Linked DNA regions of Gimesia maris. The protein of the gene in region 1 interacts with the protein of each later gene in a pairwise test. Links are inferred from orthologs where the notes say so. Each region holds a gene or a part of one and is shown on either strand. Other genes may lie near its edges.

Region 1 (10,139 bases):
ATAGTCGGCCAGCAGTTCCATGGCGGAAGCGGCGCGTGGATTTTCGTCTTTGCGCAGATCGTTTTCATAGTTCACCCGAAATGTATAGACAAAACAGATATCTGTCTGCGGATTGGATTTCCAGATCTGTCGGACGATGCCATCCATCGATTCCCAGATCGCTTCTGGCTGGCGGCCTCCATCGTTCACGGCAAATTCAACGAACACCAGATCCGGCTGATGCTGCAGGACGTCATGCTCCAGGCGAAATGCACCCAGATCGCTGCCCGTGCCACCGATGGCAGCGTGGATTTCATGAATTTTTGCTTTGGGAAATGCTGACTGCAGCCATTTCGTTGTTTTTACTCTCCAGCCATTCGCGGCTGTGATTGACCCACCCAGGTAGGCTACGCGGACTTCTTCTCCGGCTTTCAGTTTCTCAAGAGTATTGCCGAGCCCCTGTCGTGGTTTGATCAGTTCCGCTTTCACCGTATGAAATTCAGGAGGATCAGCCTGAACCGGCGCGAGTGCGAACATTGTCAGCAGGGTGAGTACAATCAGATTTATGGACATCGATTTCATATAAATTCTTCTCCGGGAGTGCGAACTGGAAGCTTCCATTTTAACGAACGATGACTCAGATTGAAATGAGACGCCGCGTTCAAAATAAGCTGGAATTATTTGATTCTAAAGTAAGGATTCCAGGATCTGCGTCAGTTCCTCATCCGGGATTTCGCGGGGATTTCCACTCATGCTGTTTCCCCGCGAACTCTGGACCAGCGCGGGGATCTGCAACGGAGAGACACCAACATCGGAAAGCCGGCGCGGTATTTGAATACGGTCATTCAATTTCTGAATCTCATCAATCAGAGATTCTGCGGCCTGTTCTGCAGACAGAGCCTGTTCCGGATAAAGGAAGCGGTAGATCTCAGCGTATTGCTGCTGGCGTACTGAGTAATTTGCTTTCAGTGTCGCAGGTAGCATCAGCGCACATGCCAGTCCATGAGAAATCTTGCAATGGATCCCCAACGCGGGGGCGACCCCATGAGCCATCCCCAGACCGGAATTGGCGAGAGCGATCCCGGAGAGTAACGCGGCATGTGCCATTGCTTCACGACCTCTGCGGGAATTGCCGTTCTCGACGGCTTCGGGTAATGCAGGAATTGCCAGTTTGAGACCCTGCAGGCAGAGTGCCTGTGGGATAGGTTGTGCACGGCATGAGATATAGCTTTCCAGCAACTGGGTAATGGCGTCCATCCCGGTACGGGCAGTGATTTCCGGGGGAACCGAACAGGCCAATTGAGGATCGCAGAGTACGATATCAGGAATCATCTGCTCGGCACGCAGGCTTTTTTTAAAGGGGGGCGCGTAACTGGAGATGACGGCATTTTTGGTCGCCTCGCTTCCGGTTCCCGCGGTAGTAGGAATCGCCATGAGGGGGAGTGGTGCTTCGGTCAACTTCAGACCCCGACCGACTCCCTCCAGGTAGTCTACGACGGTCTCGCTTTCCTGATTGGTGATCATGGCAGAGGTTGCCTTGGCCAGATCGATGCCTGAACCTCCGCCGATTCCGATCAGAAAGTCCCCTGCACCGGCTCCCAGGTTCCGCAGTACTCTGGTCGTCTGGTCCACGTCCGTAACTTCGGGTTCGTTAGAGATCGTGCGAATGAATTCACTTTTGATGCTGGCCCGCGACAGTAGTTGACGTAATTCTTCAATGACTCCCGACGCAGCCAGGGAACGCGAACCGCTGATAATAAATGCCCGTGTCCCCAACGAAGCCGCCAGGTTCCCCGTTTCCTGAAAGCGTCCCCAGCCGAAGTTAATTTGCTGCGGCGCGAAAAAATTATAGTTCATAACGGTCTCTTAATGAAAAAAGGATGCATCCTATGCGGATGCATCCCTGGATGTTGAGATCGGAGTTCGATTATTTCTTTTTCAGTTCGGATTCAATCGCTGTCGTAACTTCTTCTGACTGTGGATTGATCCGAGTCCGGAAACGGGCTGCAATTTGACCATCGCGGCTGATCAGAAACTTTTCAAAGTTCCATTTGACGGGACCTGCTGTTTTGGGGTTCGTCGATTTGGATGTCAAATACTGATAGAGTGCATCAGCATTGTCGCCATTCACATCAATCTTGCTGAACATGTCAAAGGTGACACCGTAGTTTTTGCTGCAGAATTCAGAAATCTGCGAAGCGGAACCTGGTTCCTGAGCACCAAACTGATTACAGGGAAAGCCCAGAACGACCAGTCCCTGATCTTTGTATTTTTCATGCAGAGATTGCAGGTCTTTGTATTGTGGTGTAGCTCCGCATTTACTGGCGGTATTTACGATCAGCAGTACTTTATCTTTGTATTTACTCAGGTCGACCTCTTTCCCTTCCAGTGTCTTTACTGTGTGATTCAACACGGGGGGGACTGATTTTTTATCGGTTTGCCCGGCAAGGCTCATGGAACAGGTCAAAGCCAGCAGGCCAGCCAGCATCGTCAGCGATTTGAGGTTTCTCATCGATCTCTCCAAGGTTAAGGATCCGGGCAAAAATGCTCGACCCGAAATAAATAAAACGAACAAAAATTTGAACCGCATCTTGCGAGAACGTCTCGATCCCTCGACTATAAACATTATTATAGTCAGATCTCAAATAAAAATAATACTATTAGTTCGTCAGAGAATCAATTGTCGGGGAAGGATTCGAGAAGTGAAGTTTAAGTGTTGTACCAGACAGGAGAGGCTGGCAGGCTGGAGAGATCAGGAGAGGCGCCTGGCAAGATTCGCTTTATAATAGAGTGAACGAAACAGGTCCGAGATCGGGAAGCCGTCCATGGTGGACCCTACTTCGATTTCCTGCTCGTTGATCCAGCGGTTTCGCAGATCGTTCTCCAGTGACTTCCGGGCAGCTGAGTTCAGTTCCTGAAAATCAAATAATTCGACGATATAATGTTCAGATGAATCATCAGGCGTTGATTTTTCACTGAAAGCCAGATGAGCCAGTGGTTCCTGCGAGAGGATGAAATCCTCAAACGGCACCAGTTCAAAAGTTTTTTCCAGCTCTGAAATCAGGCAATGCTGAAACGTTTCGTAAGGTCGTTTCTTATCACCCGGCAGCATGAATTCCTGTCGTTCATAATTCCAGTGGGCCAACCAGTGTGTTTTCTGATCGACGGAATTCTGAAGCAGGATAAATGTACCTACAAAGTTCCCCATCGGCGATAATGACCTTTCTCGATCAGATGTGACTGTCTGTGAATGATTTCAGCAACTATTGGCCCGAATGAATTTTATCATTCCAGAAGCGCTAATAGGATCGTAATTCGTCGTAAACAGGGACATTCAGGCAGAAATCGGTTTGAATTCCCAAATTCCACGCTATTAGGGGAATCTTCGGTTGACCGAATTCTGAGGGAAATTCAGATTTTACTATCTTTTTACTGTTTCCCATTGCATACAAATAATCTTGTTTGTAGAATTACGCATAAGTACTCACGGATGTAAAATATTTGTATTGTAGTACCTTTACGATCCCCATTTGACCCTACCCCAATTTGACCCGCCCAACGGCAGAACTGGATGAATCGTCACAATGGTTCTGATTCTGCCCAAAACTTTAAAGGCTCGCCCCGTTATGAAAGTTCATCTTATCAGCGATCATCCTGATTTGCCGGACATTGAGATTGGTACGGAAGAACTGCCGGTCGTACTGGGGAGAAGCAACAGCTGTGAATTAAGGATCCTCGATCCGATGCTCAGCAGACATCAATGCGAATTGACGTTCCACAATAACGTGGTTCGGGTCAAAGACCTCGAGTCCACCAATGGTACCATTGTGAACTCCGCTATCGTTCATGAAGCCCCGCTCTACCCGGGGGATATTCTGACCATTGGCATGGCCAATTATGTTGTCAGCTATTACGATGGCGAAGGGCAGGAAAGTTTCGAAGAAAGCTATTTCTCCGAGAACTCGATCTAGTCTGCTGTTTTGCCCTGGCTGTCCTGAGGCATTATATTCATCACCGATTATCACGTGCGCACGCGTGCTGAATCACTGGATTCATTAATTCGCCTGTAATATGGTTCGCCAGGTCATTCTGCGAATTTCTTCTGGAAATCAGGTTTTATGCAATCCGAAGAACTGTTTGATGTCGTCGATGAGCAGGATCAGATTCTGGAACAGCTTCCCCGCTCTGTCGTCCACGCTCGCAAGCTGCTGCATCGGGCGGCGAACGTCTTCGTCTTTAATTCCCAAGGCAAATTACTGCTCCAGTTTCGCTCTGCCACCAAAGACGAGTATCCACACTGCTATACCTCATCTGCCTCCGGGCATCTGAGTGCCGGGGAAGACTATCTCGAATCGGCGCAGCGGGAAATGCAGGAAGAGATTGGCATCGAGACACCACTCGAATGGCTTGAGAAATTTCCGGGAACTCCGGACAACGCCTTTGAGCATACCGTGCTGTTTCGAACTTTTTCTGACGGACCGTTTACCTTTGATCCTGTGGAAATTGAACGGGGAGAGTTCTTTGAACTCCCCCATATTGACCAGATGCTGATAGAAGACGAAAGTCAGTTCACTCCCCCGTTTCGACAGCTCTATCGCTGGTATCGTCAGAACTGTTCCGACTGATATCTCTGGAATCGGCTCTGTTTACTCGAGATCTTCCATCCACTGCCCGGCGATAAACAGTATAGCTCCTCCTGAAATCTGCAGCAGAAATCGCAGACTGGAACCGCCAATATGTTCCTGGACCGGTGTCGGTGCAATCATACCGGCGATAATCAGAGCCGATAATGCTCCCGCCAGATTGAGCAGAAGAAATAACTGGTGAGGCCGGAATGCTCTCGCAGGATATGCAAACAGGGAAATGACGAGTGCCCACCATTGCAGTCCCCAACTCCACGCTTCAAGGAACATACATTGCAGCAGATGAGTAACTGCCCACTGGAGTGCTGCAAGCCCCTCGGTCAGATTCGTGATCTGCATTCTGCTGAAATACGTCATCTCGGTTGTCACAGGCAGATGTTTCCGATAAAGCAGCCAGGGAGTGACCAACAGTACTGTTGTCAAACCGAACTTGCCCGCATTGAATGCCAGTGACAGCAGTCTGTCGCGGAAGTACAACAGGCAGACAATTGAAATGGCAATCAGGTCAATCAGGAAAAACGCGATCCCTTCGTCTTTGGTAAAGATCGTCATCCCGGCCGATAATCCAGCGATCAGAGGCAGCATTTTGAGAACAGCAGGATCGGGCTCTGTTTTTTGAGCTTCAGTGAGATAACTCCAGAGATACAGTAGTGTGATTGTATGGAAGCAGGCGACGGGACCATCCCCCTGGCCTGATAAAAACCCATATTCCCAGGGAACCATCGAAGGCACGGTTGCCAGCATCAAAGTGAAAATCCAGGCCCGCGCCGGCTGTCGCGTGGTACGCTGCAGAACCCCTTGAAAACAGAGTACCATTCCCAGGTACAGCAGGGGGAACATGATCTTCGACCAGCGATCATTCACTTCTCCCAGCAGCAGATAGAGATGGGTTTCATTCAATGGAAGCAATAACGGATATTTCGGGTGATACTGCACAAAGTCAGGATGCAGCAATGCCTCGTTCTGCAAGGTCCCTTCCTGAAACAGTACGATTGATTTAAGCCCGAAAATGGCACGTTCGTCCCAGAAACGTTGCGGTGTCATCAGAGACTGAATCAATGTGGTCAATCCCAGGAATAGTACAATTGCCAGGCATAGCTTTTTGAAATCATCCTCAGCCGAGGAAGCTTCGGTCTCGTTGGAAATCTTCTGCGAGACGCGGAAACGCATGAGCAGGCTTCCTGCCCCCAGAAGCAGTCCTACGCCCATCCAGGACCAGGCCACGACTGAAGTGTAAGCGAAACCGATCCAGCCCCACAGGAAATAAAAGAACGCAGTGGAGCCAAAACCGAAGACCAGCCCCAATCCCAGCAATTCGGTCAGCGAGCTCTGTGTTTGAGTAGATCGGAAGATCGGTGTGAGTAGAACCAGGGTTACAGTGAGTCCCATCCCCCAGATTCCTGCTACAGACAGCAGAATCAGTAACAGATCGGTCAAGGGGTCGCCTCCTGTTTCTGCGGAGGAGCGTCGGGCAGGGATTCTGGTTTCTGATATTTTTTCAAACGGACGTTGAAGGACGGTTGATAATCAGGCCCATACTGACTTCGCATGAACTCTAACCAGCGAGTGTCTTCCAGTAAGCGATCATTTTCCAGATAATCTTTCCCCTCATAGTATTCCAGAATGTAGTCAGGAGAAATCTGTTCCAGATAATCCGTGTCGAGATCGGACAGTCGATACGCTTTCAACTGTCGTTGCTGAAACTCTTTCGGGAGGACAAATTCGCTTTCCGGATGCAGAGGATGAAACAGCTTTCGCGGCAGCAGATAGTATGACAGGAAAAACAGTTTCTGGTCACTCAGCACCAGAATGCGGGTGTCGTCTTCCGTTGCTTCTTTCACAAAGCGAATCACATCCCGGTTGGAATCGCTGATGTTAGGCATCATTTCGCTGCCGGCACGGAAGTGGTACCAGGGCCAGTCTTCAATCCGACGGCTGACACCGCCCGCAAAATGGACCAGACTCAGGATGAACCAGCTGATTAACAGAACCCGAAACAGGTAGGTTCGCCCGAGTTGTTGCAGTGAGGTTAACTGTTTCAAAGTCTGCCAGCTATGAGTAGCCAGTTGGACCACGCGCGGGTAAAAAATAAAACCTGCGATGGTCAGGATTGCCAGCAGTGGCAGCAGAATTCGCAAAAGCACCGTTAATGCCTGACCCTGTTCATGGGCGGCAAACTGGGAATATTGATCCGGGTTTGCCCGTTCAATCATCCAGGTCTGAAAATATTCCACCGGCATCAACCAGACATAAACCGTGCCGGGAACCGATATCAATAACATCAGAATCAGGATCAATCGCACCAGACGGGACATGCAGCAGTCTCTAGAGCAAGTACTTTACCGGTTATGGCGAGGACGTTGAAAAGCAAATCCCGAGTCTATGACTCAAGTCGACGATTGTCAAGAAGCGGGAGAAGACATGGCAAACACCAGTGGGAACGATTTGTTCTACCAGATTGAATTCCAGAAAGACGTCAAATATCAGGGGACGGGTTTTGGCTGACATGTTACACTATTCTGCATTGTGAATGCTTTTATCAGAGCTAAGTAGATGAAAAAGCAGGATACCCTCTACATCGATCACGGAATTATTTCCAGTTATTGAGATTCTATTTGTGCGTACGCAAATCAGCAAAGAAAAATCCTTGAAAACGAAAGGCTGGAATTTCCTGATCTGGGGGACTCCCCTGCTCTTTGCAGCAGTGATTCTCGCTCAGACGACCGCGTTTCGGTCTTCCAAGAGCCCAACCTATGATGAAACCTATTTCCTGGGCACCGCTTTAGCCACGGTTCAACAGGGATCACTGGATGAACGGATCAGCGGCGCGGGGGTGGCGCCTGTGCCGATTCTACTCAACTATCTGCCGGTCGCGTGGCGGTCTGGTGGCGGTACCCGCAGCGATCTCTGGCAGGGGGAAGTCACCGATCCTCGGTTGATCAACCAGGCCCGATTTCTGACCGCACTCCTGATTGGTGTTCCGATCATGCTGCTGATCTACTGCTGGCTTTATCTGCGTCGAGGTTATGCCGCGGGATTCCTGGGAGCAGCTTTAGTCACCTTTTCTCCCACGATGATTGCGCACTTCTCACTGGCCACTACGGATGCCTGTTTCACATTGACTGCTTTGATTGCGTTAGCTGTATTAACCCGCTACTGGAAAATTCCGACGACGCGAAATCTCTGCTGGCTGTCACTGGCTGTTTCTCTCGCGATTTCTACCAAGTATTCAGGAATCTTTCTGTTGCCCTGTACGCTGATCGTGATGACGTTAACTGGCTTAATGCGGCAGGTGCCAATAACCAGGAATGTCATCTGGCCTCTTATGAAGCAGGTGGGATGGGGGTTCACTCTGTTCCTGGTTCTGCTGATTCCCCTGACCTGGGCATTTCATTTATTCAGCTTTACAGGACCTTTGAAAACCGTTTCCTATGAAGAAACCCCCGACTACTCTGCCTGGGTGCGTGTGCTGGGACGAGGGCCTGTCGCGCAGCAGATTATGGAAGTTTCACACAGCACATTAAAACGCCCTGCACCTTTTGCCGGCGTTCTATTCCAGTTTCTGCATAATGCGGGAGGCCATGATGCTTACCTGATGGGCGCGGTTTCTGAACATGGATGGTGGTATTACTTCCCCGTCGCCTGGAGCCTGAAGAGTACTCCCGTGGAATTGCTGTTCACGTTACTCGCATTCTGCTTAGCCTTCTGTCTGCTGTTTGAGACCTGGCAATCAGTCCGCTATCGCCGTGCTTCAATGCCGACGGTAGACCAGAACCGAATCGGACTGGATGCAGATTCAGAACCGACCAGCCATGCGCCGCTGATCTGGTTGCTGGCAATGGTTGTCCTGTTTGGAATGGCATTGACCAGTCGGTTGAATCTGGGACAGCGTTATCTACTCACTCTGTATCCGCTCATGTTTCTGTTTACGATCGATCAGATTTGGCGCTGGTTTCAGTTTCGTGCCTGGTTGCTCTACGCCTTCGGCTGTTTATGTATCTGCTTTCAGTTTCTCTCAATTACTTCTGTGCAACCGAATTACCTGTCCTACTTTAATGACAGTATCGGCGGACCCGCTGGCGGCCGATTCTATCTGCTCGATTCCAATCTGGACTGGGGACAGGATCTGCCTGCGTTGAAGACTGCTCTGGAACAGCTTCCGTCAGAGAATCGTGACCGGACTCTTCTCTATTATTTTGGGACCGGAGATCCTCAAGCGTACGGAATTTCTACCTTCAATCTCAAGCAGAACCTGCCTGAGAATCTGGATGATTGGAAATATCTGGCTTTGTCAGCAAATTATCTGCAGGGACTTTATACAGAGGCAAAAGATCCGTTTGCCGGTTTCCGAACCATCCAGCCTGTGGGACAGGCTGGCTACACGATATACCTGTTTGATCTTGCGACACCCCAGGCCCGTGAAGCAGTGCGGCATGCGGTTGATATCTTGCGGGAAATGCAGAAGCAGGAACAGGCATCCGAGTGATTACCAACATATTCCAGCGCCTGAACCCCGGCTTCAGGTGTGGCGAGGGCTGATCTCCTATGATACAATATCAGCCTCAAGCGATGCGGTAGAGTGTGATTATTCCTGTCTGAAGTATCAACTCGGAGACTGCTGTGAAGAAACTGCGAAAGAAGAGTCAGGTATTCTGGACTGGCATGTTGCTCCTGCTGCTGTACCCCGTCAGCTCACTGCCTGCCAGGGAAATCGATTTCAACCGTGATGTGCGTCCCATTCTCTCAGATCTTTGCTTTCAGTGTCATGGCCCCGATTCCTCTCAACGCAAAGCTGACCTGCGCCTTGATCAGCAGGTTGGTTTATTGGGAAACTCAGATGTACCGGCTGTTGTGATTCCTGGGAAATCGGATGAAAGTGAACTGTTCTCGCGTCTGATAACTAGCGACCCTGATTTGCAGATGCCCCCTGCCTCGTCCGAAAAACAGATTACCAGAGACCAGATTGCCACCATTCAACAGTGGATCAATGAAGGGGCGCGCTGGCAGAAACACTGGGCATTTATCCCGCCGGTTAGACCAGAAATTCCTGCCGTCAAATTGAAAGGCTGGGTGCAAAACCCGATTGATGCATTCGTTCTGGCACGTCTGGAACAGGAAGGCCTCGCTCCTGCTCCCCAGGCAGATCGTTCGACTTTAATTCGTCGACTGAGTCTCGATTTGACCGGCTTGCCACCCACGCTGGCGGAACAGGACGCGTTTTTTCAGGATCACTCTCCGGCTGCTTATCAGGCTCAGGTGCAGCGGTTATTAAGTTCTCCCCATTACGGCGAACGCATGGCGATGGAATGGCTGGACGCCGCCCGCTATGCGGATACAAGCGGTTATCAGACGGACGGCGAACGGCATATGTGGCGCTGGCGTGAATGGGTGATTGATGCCTTCAACAGGAACAAGCCATTTAATGAATTCACCATCGAACAACTGGCCGGTGATCTGCTCCCCGAACCAACCCTTAATCAAAAAATTGCCACCGGTTTCAATCGCAATCATCGCTCG
Region 2 (9,964 bases), 2.2 Mb from region 1 along the record:
ACCACTCAGCAACATGACATTGAATTTCGAACCCCTGCTCAAAACCGGCCCGAATTCGGGGTTGCTGGAATGGGGACAAATCACAAGCCCCTTCTTCAACTCGGTCCGCATTACGCAAGAACCACCACGTGTGATTGACAAATACGGACACGTGCTTGCCGCACATATTACCTCCACAGACAAGTCCCCTGTGAAAGATATCAATGTCATCTTTGTCGCTGATGCGGACCTGATTTCGGATGAACTGTTCAATATCCGGGAACGTCAGGCCTTCGGATTGAAAATTGATAACGTGACGTTTTTATTGAACTGTGTCGACCAGCTGGCCGGCGATGATTCCTATATCAAACTGCGTAAACGCCGCTCCAAACTTCGCACACTGACTCTGGTCGAACGCGAAACATCCGTGTTTGTGAAAGAACGGAATGCGGAACGGGAAAAAGCGACAGAAAATGCGGAAGAAAAGCTGAAAGAAGCCCGCGATCGCCTGAAAGCGGAGCGTGATAAAATCATCAAAGACACCACCATCGACGGGAATACCAAACAGCAGATGCTGCGAATGGCCGAAGAAAATGAGAGCCGGCGACTGGAAGTCGATGAAGCCAATATCGAGCGTGAAAAACAGCGCCAGATTGAAAAAATCAAAGCGCAGACGGAACGACAGATTCGGACCATCGAAGACCGCATCCGCTGGTATGCGATCCTCTTCCCTCCGTTTCCGGCCATTTTGCTGGGGATCTGCTTCCTGTTTTTCAGAATGAAAAATGAAAACCAGAATATTTCTCCCGACCGGAGACTGAAGAAATAATGCATGCCTGCCATGCAGAAATCCGGTCAGGAAATAAATTTAGAATTCCCTTTAAATCACTGTTTAATAAGTAAAATCGTTTGCCATGAATGAAACGACCCGAACACTGACATTTGCAGGAATCGCGGCGGTTGCTTTAGTCGCCGCCTATATCACCGATCGTGCCTCACAGCCGGTGCAACTCACCGGTTATGAAAATGTAGGTAAAGAATTCTATCCCGATTTTACAGATCCGACGCAGGCCAAATCGCTGCGTGTAGTGAGCTACAATGAAGATTTAGCAACGTTGAAAGTCTTCAATGTCGAGTACAAAGATGGTTCCTGGATCATTCCTTCGCACCACGATTATCCGGCCGACGCTGAGGATGAACTGGCAGAAACCGCGACTTCACTGGTGGGCGTGGTTCGAGGTGCCCTGGAGAGTCGTCGCAAGAGTGACCACGAACGCTTCGGTGTGATTGATCCACTGGATGATTCCAATACCAATCTGAAGGGACGCGGACAGCGACTGACTCTCTCGAAAGAAGGAGGCGCCCCCCTGGTGGACTTCATCGTCGGTAAAAAAGTTCCTGAACAGTCTGATCAATATTATGTTCGCAAAGTGGATGAAGATGCCGTCTATCGTACGAAACTGAATGTCGATCTCTCGTCCGAATTCTCTGACTGGATTGAGCCCGATATTCTGAAAGTCGACCGCGATCGACTGGTGGAAATTCTGATCAGCCACTATTCGATTGATGAAGCACAGCAGAAAATCGTCTATGAAAGTGACAAACGAGAAGAAAACGTGACGGTGCTCACACGCAAAAATTCAACGACTCCCTGGGAGATGCAGGGGCTGGATACAGCAACGCAAAAGCTGAATACCGCTGACGTCAACCAGCTGGTGAATACCCTGACAGACCTGAAGCTCCAGGGGATCCGACCCAAGTCAGGCGATCTCGCAGCAGGTCTCAAAAAATCGGGATCTTTAAAACCAAAGACCCAACTCGATCTGTTCGACCTGCAGAGTAAAGGCTTTGTTCTGGCGCGAGGCCCCCAGGGAACTCCGCAGCTGGCTTCCAATGAAGGTGAAGTGGTTCTGGCCACCAACGAGGGCGTGGTATATTCCCTGTACTTCGGCGAAATTTTCACGGGTAGCACACTCGACATCGAAGTCGGTAACAGTAACGAAAAACAGGATGAGAAATCAGAAAAGAAACAGGATGATTCCAAATCCGGTGACTCAAAACCGGCTGAGAAAAAAGAATCCGAAAATGGCAACGACAGTGCGCTGAAAACCAGCCGTTATCTGCTGGTAACCGCTTCCTTTGACCCTTCCTTCCTCGGCGATCCTCCACAAAAACCGGAAGCACCGGAAAAACCGGCCGGACTGAAAGAAAAGCCAGACGCAGATAAAAAAGAAGCAGACAAAAAAGAGACCAAGGCAGATGAAAAACCCACTCCGGAAGCAGCTTACGAGAACGCCATGAAGGCCTATCAGTCTCAACTGAAGACCTATGAGCGAAAACTGAAAGAATACGATGACAAGGTGGTTAAAGGGAGTGAACTCGCGCAAGAGCTCAACGAGCGATTCGCAAACTGGTACTATGTCATCTCTGCAAACAGCTTCGAAGCATTAAAACTGAAACGTAAAGCGTTGGTGGAACCGATCGAAAAAACAGAAGGCGACCCGGCTAAACCGGGTGCTGCCACTCCACCAGCTGGTAAACCGGCTTCTCCGCCGACGGTTAATAAACCAGAACCGGCGCCTGCGAAAAAACCGGCTCCCACAAAGCCAGCCGTAAAGAAACCTGAGACCGGGACACCGGGAAAAGAGGCTGATGCCACGAAAAAACCCGAGGCTGAAAAACCAGCCAGCAAACCCGAGGCCCCACCCAAAGCGGCACCGACGCCGGAAAAGCCGGAAAAAACGCCCGACAACTGACCATAAGACCAGATCCAGCGATTTAAAGCCAAAGCTGCGACAGATTTCCCATCAATTCTGTCTGCGGCTTTGGCTTTTGCTGCTTTCTGAGTCAACTCTGTTCCGGTTAGGTAAACTTTACCGGCGATGTTCCTGTTATTCAGGTGATTCCGATCGAATCGGTCATAGAAGTTCCCCGCTTCACTCCGATAAAGCTTAATGAATGATTTATGACGATTCGACCTGAGTTAAGGCTGTTCGTCACGGCATACAGACATTTCAGATTGAGCAAAATCTGCGACTGTCCTGCCTTGAATCAATCAATTGCGTTCAGATCAGTTGCTCACTCTTAACCGGGTCATCACGTTTTTACTACATAAGTTCAGCTGTCAAGGATGACAGTTCAGGCTTGTGAAGGAGTCACAGAAATGAAAAGACTTCCCAAACAGATTCAATGGGGCATTATTGGTTTTTCGGTCGTTGCCCTCGTTGGCATCTCAATTGAATTATCGAAAGCCGAGACTAAGACAGCAGATACGATCAATTGGCATACTGATCTGGAATCCGCTCACCGGGCCTCACTCAAGAGCAACAAACCTGTTTTCATCGTGTTTGACGCCAGCTGGTGTACTTACTGCCGTAAACTGGAACAGGATACGCTTTCTGATCCCCGGATGTCCCGCTACCTCAATCAGGCTTTTGAACCGGTGCACCTGGATTTTGATAAAGACCGTAAGATTGCCGATGTTTTGAAGGTCAAATCGATCCCCTGCACAGTGGTTTTGAGTTCAGAGGCAGATCTGCTGGCCCGCCAGGTAGGGTATGCGAAGGTTCCCCGCTACCATTCCATGCTGGAAAAAGCGCGTAAATTGCAGGCTGTGATTCACCATATCGAATACTCAGACAGTCACTGATTTCCCTGAGATATAAAAATTCGGTACAGGCGCAAATCTTGAAAAAACTCTACGGAATGTGTACTTTGCGCATATGAATAAAAGCAAAGAGCCGTTTGGCATCAATCCGTCGGGTGAAGGTGACTCCTGGGAGTCTCTCGCAGGTGATCTGTTTGGTATCGATTTTGACCAGCAGGTTGAGCCGCTGCCCATCGACTTTGAAGATGATCTCGCAGAAGACGAGGAGACCTCGGAACAGGCTGAAAAGTCTGAACCCGTTGAAACGGAGCAAGTTGAAACTCCGGTAGCTGCCCAATCTGTGGAAAGCGACGACGACGACGACGATCAGTTCTTCGGTGCTTCGATCTTCGAAGATGACGATCCGGTACCTGCCTCTCATCGTGCAAACAAGGTCCCCGTCGAGCAGTTGGACTCTGGAATCGACTTCGACGACGAAGAAGAGGATGACGAAGACTTTGAAGAGGAAGAAGATGATGATGATGACATCATCGCTGCTTTTGATGACGACGATGAGGATGACGAAGAAGACGAAGTCGAAGAAGACTTTGCCCCCGCCGCCTCTCTGAAGGAAGAAACGTCAGCCGATTCGAGCGATGATGAGGAAGACACCTACTGGGACGCACTGGACGGCTGGAACTGGGACGAAGACGATTCCTCACATTCCCGAAAAGCCGTTGCAGCCAGCGATGATGATGACGAAGAAGACGAAGAAGACGAAGAAGACGAAGAAGACGAAGAAGACGAAGAGGAAGTCGCTGAAGTCCAAAAGCCTGCAGTAACAGAGCAGAAGAAACCGCGTCCTGAGAAGAAACCGAAAGCTGCCCCCCGACAGATCACTGCCCGGACTGATGAGCGACTTGATGATGACAATGAGTTTGGTTTCGGGCTCATATCAGAAGAGGTCGCATTCCAGCAGGAAGCGTTCGCTGCCGACGAAGACGACAACGAAGAAGAAGAGCAGAGTGAAGCGGTAGCAGAAACGGCTGCAGAAGCATCCAGTGAAACCGAGGGCGAAGAAGAAACAGGGGAAACCAAACGTCCCCGCCGCCGTCGACGCCGACGACGGTCTCGCTCCCGCAAGCCTGAAGAAACGACCGATTCTGCAGAAGAAGAAACGGACGACAGGAAGCAGGAAGTCCAGGCGGAAAGTAGTGAAACTGATGAGGACGAAGAAGAGTCCGAAAGCGATTCCGAACAGAAACCAAAACGTTCGCGCCGTCGATCACGTAGACGTAAGAGCGAAGTGACTGCGGAATCTGATGAAGGTGAAGCTGTTTCTGAAACAGCAGACATCGAAGAGGTGGAGTCTTCCAATCCGACAAAACAGGTCGTCGAAAACAAATATCCGAACGTCCCCAGCTGGGAAGAAGCGATTTCCTATCTGCTCAACCCGAAACTGGTTGGTGGTAGCAAAAGCGATAAGGATGAAGATCCTAAAAATTCGTCAGCAGCCGAGTCAGACGATCAGAGTCGCAGACGGCCCAAAAGAAGGCGATCTTCCAGCAAACGGAGCGGAGGCGGAAGCGGAAACCGAAGCCAGGCTCCTAAAAAAACATAATCAAAACCAAACAGTATCCAGCAGGTTGGGTCTCCAGGCCTGAAACGGTGCCTGGGTCCGTTCTGAAAGTTTTCGATCATGTCTGACCAGGCTCTGGAAACCGTCAGTGAAATTTCGGCCTTGCGGAAGCTGGTCGCATCACGCCGCCAGCAGGGTGCAACCATCGGCTTTGTGCCTACCATGGGAGCCCTGCATGCAGGGCATACCAGTCTCATTGAAGCCGCTGACGCTGACTGCGATTTTGTGGTCGTTTCCATCTACGTCAACCCGACCCAATTTGGGCCTGATGAAGACTTTGAAAGATACCCGCGCGTGCTGGAACAGGATCTGGCAAAATGTGCGGCGGCCGGCGCAAACCTCGTCTGGACTCCGGATACCAGTATCATGTACCCGGACGGGTATTCAACCGATGTGACGGTCAAAGCTCTCTCGCGCATTCTGGAAGGCGCCACCCGCACGAATCATTTCCAGGGCGTGACTACCATCGTCACCAAGCTGCTGTTAAGTTGCCTGCCGGACATCGCTTATTTTGGCGCGAAAGATTTCCAGCAACAGGCTATCATCAGACGGATGTGCCTCGACCTGAATATTCCGGTTGAAATTAATACCTGTCCCATTATCCGGGATACGGACGGACTGGCACTCAGCAGTCGGAATGCCTATCTCTCTGCGGAAGAACGTGAAGCAGGCTTATCCCTTTCACGGGCCCTGCGACTGGCGGAAGAAAAAGTCGCGGCCGGCGAAACCGATATCGCGCAGATCAAGGCCGCCATGCAGCAGTTGTTAAATGCGACACCATTGCTCAAACTGGATTACGCCACCATCGCTGATCCCACCACGCTGGAAGACATCTCCACAGTTCAATCCGAGATGGTCGCGCTGATTGCCGCCCGGGTAGGCACTACGCGACTGATTGATAACTGCCAGTTGGCCCCTGCTGCTACAGAAAAAACCTGAAACGACGACTGCACGCGCAGATTGACATTGACGTAAGCTACTGAAAAGTAAGAAGATAGACGTTAACCTAATCGTTTTTCGCGGAAAATCCCGGTTTTTGACAAACCACGGGAACTTCATTTCCCCCCGGATCGTCCAAGAGGTACTGTGACCAACAATGATCAATACCTGATTCAAGAATGTTTGGCAGGTCGTACCGAGGCGTTTGATCAACTGGTCCTGAAATATCAGGACCGCCTGTTTCGAACCCTGGTGCGAGTTCTGGGCTCCAGCGACGATGCGCGCGATGCCGCCCAGGAAGGGTTTACCCAGGCCTTTTTTAAATTGAAAACGTTCCGAGGAACTGCCGCCTTTTATTCCTGGCTGTTTCGCATTTCTTTTAATGCCGCGATTACTCAGAAACGAAAAACAAAACGAACTTCCGCAACGATCGATCCACAAGAGAACCCGGCCGGTACCTGGCTGGTTGATACAAACCCCGCCAATCACCCTCCCGAAGTCGCCGAACTCGCCGAGCGAAAAAAGCTCGTTCACCAGGCATTGAATGAACTACAGGAAGAATATCGCACGCCTTTGATCCTGCGGGAACTGGAAGGTATGTCGTACGGGGAAATTGCCGAAATTACGGAGATCCCACTGGGAACAGTCAGAAGCCGAATTTTCAGAGGAAGGAATGAACTAAAACAGAAACTGAACACGCTGTTTCAGGATGCCCCTGTCACACGTGTTTCCGAGTCTGACCATGAGTCATCGATAAGTGAATCAAAATGAGTAGCCAACCCCCCTTTAACGAAAATCTGTCCGCCTACTTCGATCATGAAGTTTCCCCCGAGGAACGTCTTGAGCTGGAGTCGCGACTGGAACAGTCTGGTGCCGCACGGCAGGAACTGCACGAGTTCGGTGAACTCTCCCGCCTGCTGCAGGAGACCGCGACGGAATCGGCGCCTCCCGAACTGGCGCCATCCATCCGTCGCCGTATCGAACAGGAAACCCTGCTGACTTCCCCTGAGACGGTCCCGGTCACACGCGTACCTTCGATGCTACGTTACCGGATTGCGGTTGCCATCAGCGCCTGCTCTTCCGTAGCTGCTCTGGTCTTATTTGTGTTGCTGTTGAATACCAGCCCCCCGGAAAGCAGTTGGCAACTCTCCCAGGCAGATCGCATGGTACTGCAGCCAGAGTCAGAACTATCCTTCAACACGCCAGCTGTCAAGAATGATAAGCTGGTTGCCGCTCGATCAAACCAATTCAATTACCAGGCAGGTACGGACATTGGAAAACCCGGCCAGCCTCATCCTGTTCCCTCAGTCGAACTTCAGTTGGACAAGCGGGGAATGCAGCCCAGCAATGTTGAATTAAAAGAGAAACTGGCGATGCGGCCTCACATGGAAAAAACGCCCGCCGACTTTTCCGTTCACAATACGCTGGCCGAACAGAATTCCGCGGCGAAACAACTCAAATTGACCGAGCAGGGTCTGGCCGCCTCCTCCGGGATTCCCAGTCATATTCCACTGGATTCAATCCGCATTGGGGATGTGCTGCCTTACTTCCGTGATATTGATGGCAAAGTGGCTGTAATTGAAGTCCGCGTCGTCGATGTCAAACAGGCTCTGGGTACGATGGAACTGCTGCTGGCACAAAATAATATCCCCGTCGATCAACAGAAACAGTCGGAAGTCGAACGTCAACTGAAAGTCACACAAACACTGACATATAATACTACTGACGCCAAGGCACTGCAGGGCCCAAGCAAAGCTGAAAAAGACCAGCAGTTGTTTGCCGTCTACGTGGAAGCCACCGATGCGCAACTGGCTTCCACCCTGGAAGAATTTCAACGCGGTCTCAAACAGGATCAGATGTTAAGCCTGGCATTGCAGCCAGCGATTACCGAACAATCTCTCAAAGAAGAAGTGGCCAGCCTGCCTCAACTGCTGGCACGACAGTCAGAGCCCCTCAAAGAACGTGAAGCAGCAAAATCATCTTCCCTGGCGGTGCTGCCGGAAGAAGAGAAGTCTGACCAGTACATTAAGAACCCGGCAGGCCGTAAAACAGTAACGGATGAACTTGCTCAAACCAAGCCTCGGGCCAAAGGTAGCTCGCAACGCTCTTACCAGATGCGCTATCGGATGCAGGTTCCTGCGGAGAACGAACCCGATCCCAAGCAGATGGCGCGATCCAACCTGCTTAAGAAAAAGGATTCCGCGCAGCCATTCAAATCAGCAACGGATGCGCCCCTGATGGCTTCTAAGCCTTTCGGCGACAGTCCTGCAAAGCCCCGCAAGGTGATGCATCAGTCCGCCGGGACATTGATCTCAGAGGCACCCGTTAAAGTCCTGTTTGTCTTTAAAAATCCGGAAACTCCCGCGCTCCCCACCGCTCCCCAGTAACGGGCAGCGGTGCAGCAGCGGAGAACTTCGTTTCTGAACGGGCTTATTTCGCAGGACCAACGCGTCCTTTGGTTTTTGTGGGAATCCGAACCAGGTAGGTGTCTGCGGTCAGATACAGAACCGTACCGTCGTTCCCCCAGGCACAGTTGGCTGTCCGTTCGCCCGTGCTGATGCGTCCCAGCAGTTTGCCTTCAGGAGTGAAGATGTAACAGCCTCCCGGTCCGGTGGCAAACAGGTTTCCATTAACGTCTGTTTTGAGCCCATCAGGCAGCCCTGGCAGTTTGCTGACCTTGTCTGTGACATCATAAAAAACTTTGCTGGCTCCCAGTGTGCCATCCTGGTTGACGGGGAACGCTTTCCAGAGTGCCGCCTCGGGATCAGACTGGGCAACGTACAATGTTTTTTCATCAGGTGAAAACGCAATCCCGTTCGGACGTGTCATTTCTTTGGTCAGCAAAGTCAGTGTGCCATCCTTCGCCAGACGATAGACGCCACAAAAATCCAGTTCGCGGCGCGGGTCGTCGTAGCGGTTGGGCAGCCCGTAAGGGGGATCAGTGAAGTACAGATCCCCGTTGGATTTGAACACCCCATCGTTGGGACTGTTCAACCGTTTGCCCATGTAGTTGTCGACCAGCGTTCGTTTGCCGCCTTTTTTGGTCAAAACAGAGACGCGGCGATCGCCGTGCTCACAGGAAACCAGACGTCCTTCGGGATCGAGAAACAGACCGTTGCAGCCCGGTTCATTTCCATAGGGAGTCACTCCTGTATAGCCTGACGGTTTCATGAACAGTGAGGCTCCTTCCCCTTCTTTCCATTTCATGACAGAGTTGCGGGGAATGTCAGAAAACAACAGAAATCCGTCTTTCGCACTTCCCATCCAGACCGGACCTTCCGACCAGTCGAAGCCGGACGAGAGAACCTCAATCCGGGCATCCTTGTCTATCAGAGCATCCAGCCCGGGATCGATACGGACGACTTCTCCCAGCGTGGGGTAGTTGGTGGAATCCTGAGCAGATAGCTCTGTCTGACAAAGGCTCAAAACGCAGGTTGCTAGAATCATGCAGGTGAATCTAATAGTTTTCATGCTTTTTCCCTGTTTTTCAGATAGATCAGTGTGACTTGATACGGGAACTAAAGAAGGTTCAATTCTACAGATTCTCCGCAGGAGATGCACGTATAGAGGAAATATTCCTGATTCCGGGGCTTGGAATACTTGCATCCCGAAAACAGCTTCGATAACGTAGCACATGCTCCAGTTGTCGCGAATCAGAGGCTTTTCAGCGGCACGACAATTGGTTAAAATCAGGTCGACCCTGATACAAAACACTGTTATGGTGGGTATAGCTCAGTTGGTTAGAGCGCCGGATTGTGATTCCGGAGGTCGCGGGTTCAAATCCCGTTACTCACCCTTTTCTTCTTCCGGTCTCAGGCTGC

Evidence for each region.
Region 2: the proteins of GmarT_RS13075 (region 1) and panC interact in binary tests that used the Escherichia coli proteins (3 or more experiments, as listed by UniProt). The link is inferred for Gimesia maris from one-to-one orthologs.

Annotation. Positions count from the first base shown.
Region 1 is NZ_CP042910.1:3,533,110-3,543,248, forward strand. Bases 2,865-5,850 are described here. They hold GmarT_RS13075 (NUDIX hydrolase), read left to right. Parts: upstream 2,865-4,097; coding sequence 4,098-4,604; downstream 4,605-5,850. Other genes in these bases: GmarT_RS13065 (hypothetical protein), read right to left, coding at 2,865-3,187; GmarT_RS13070 (FHA domain-containing protein), read left to right, coding at 3,606-3,950; GmarT_RS13080 (hypothetical protein), read right to left, coding at 4,626-5,850. Outside these bases: GmarT_RS13050 (SGNH/GDSL hydrolase family protein), read right to left, coding at 1-561; GmarT_RS13055 (iron-containing alcohol dehydrogenase), read right to left, coding at 667-1,836; GmarT_RS13060 (glutathione peroxidase), read right to left, coding at 1,907-2,491; more of GmarT_RS13065, read right to left, coding at 2,732-2,864; more of GmarT_RS13080, read right to left, coding at 5,851-6,059; GmarT_RS13085 (hypothetical protein), read right to left, coding at 6,056-6,937; GmarT_RS30230 (hypothetical protein), read left to right, coding at 7,005-7,127; GmarT_RS13090 (ArnT family glycosyltransferase), read left to right, coding at 7,270-9,108; GmarT_RS13095 (DUF1553 domain-containing protein), read left to right, coding at 9,243-10,139.
Region 2 is NZ_CP042910.1:1,344,309-1,354,272, reverse strand. Bases 4,393-7,203 are described here. They hold panC (pantoate--beta-alanine ligase), read left to right. Parts: upstream 4,393-5,264; coding sequence 5,265-6,143; downstream 6,144-7,203. Other genes in these bases: GmarT_RS05205 (anti-sigma factor family protein), read left to right, coding at 6,911-7,203; GmarT_RS05210 (sigma-70 family RNA polymerase sigma factor), read left to right, coding at 6,291-6,914; GmarT_RS29700 (hypothetical protein), read left to right, coding at 4,393-5,186. Outside these bases: GmarT_RS05235 (Gldg family protein), read left to right, coding at 1-808; GmarT_RS05230 (DUF4340 domain-containing protein), read left to right, coding at 894-2,735; GmarT_RS05225 (thioredoxin family protein), read left to right, coding at 3,143-3,628; more of GmarT_RS29700, read left to right, coding at 3,702-4,392; more of GmarT_RS05205, read left to right, coding at 7,204-8,530; GmarT_RS05200 (SMP-30/gluconolactonase/LRE family protein), read right to left, coding at 8,574-9,614. UniProt on the Escherichia coli protein: Catalyzes the condensation of pantoate with beta-alanine in an ATP-dependent reaction via a pantoyl-adenylate intermediate.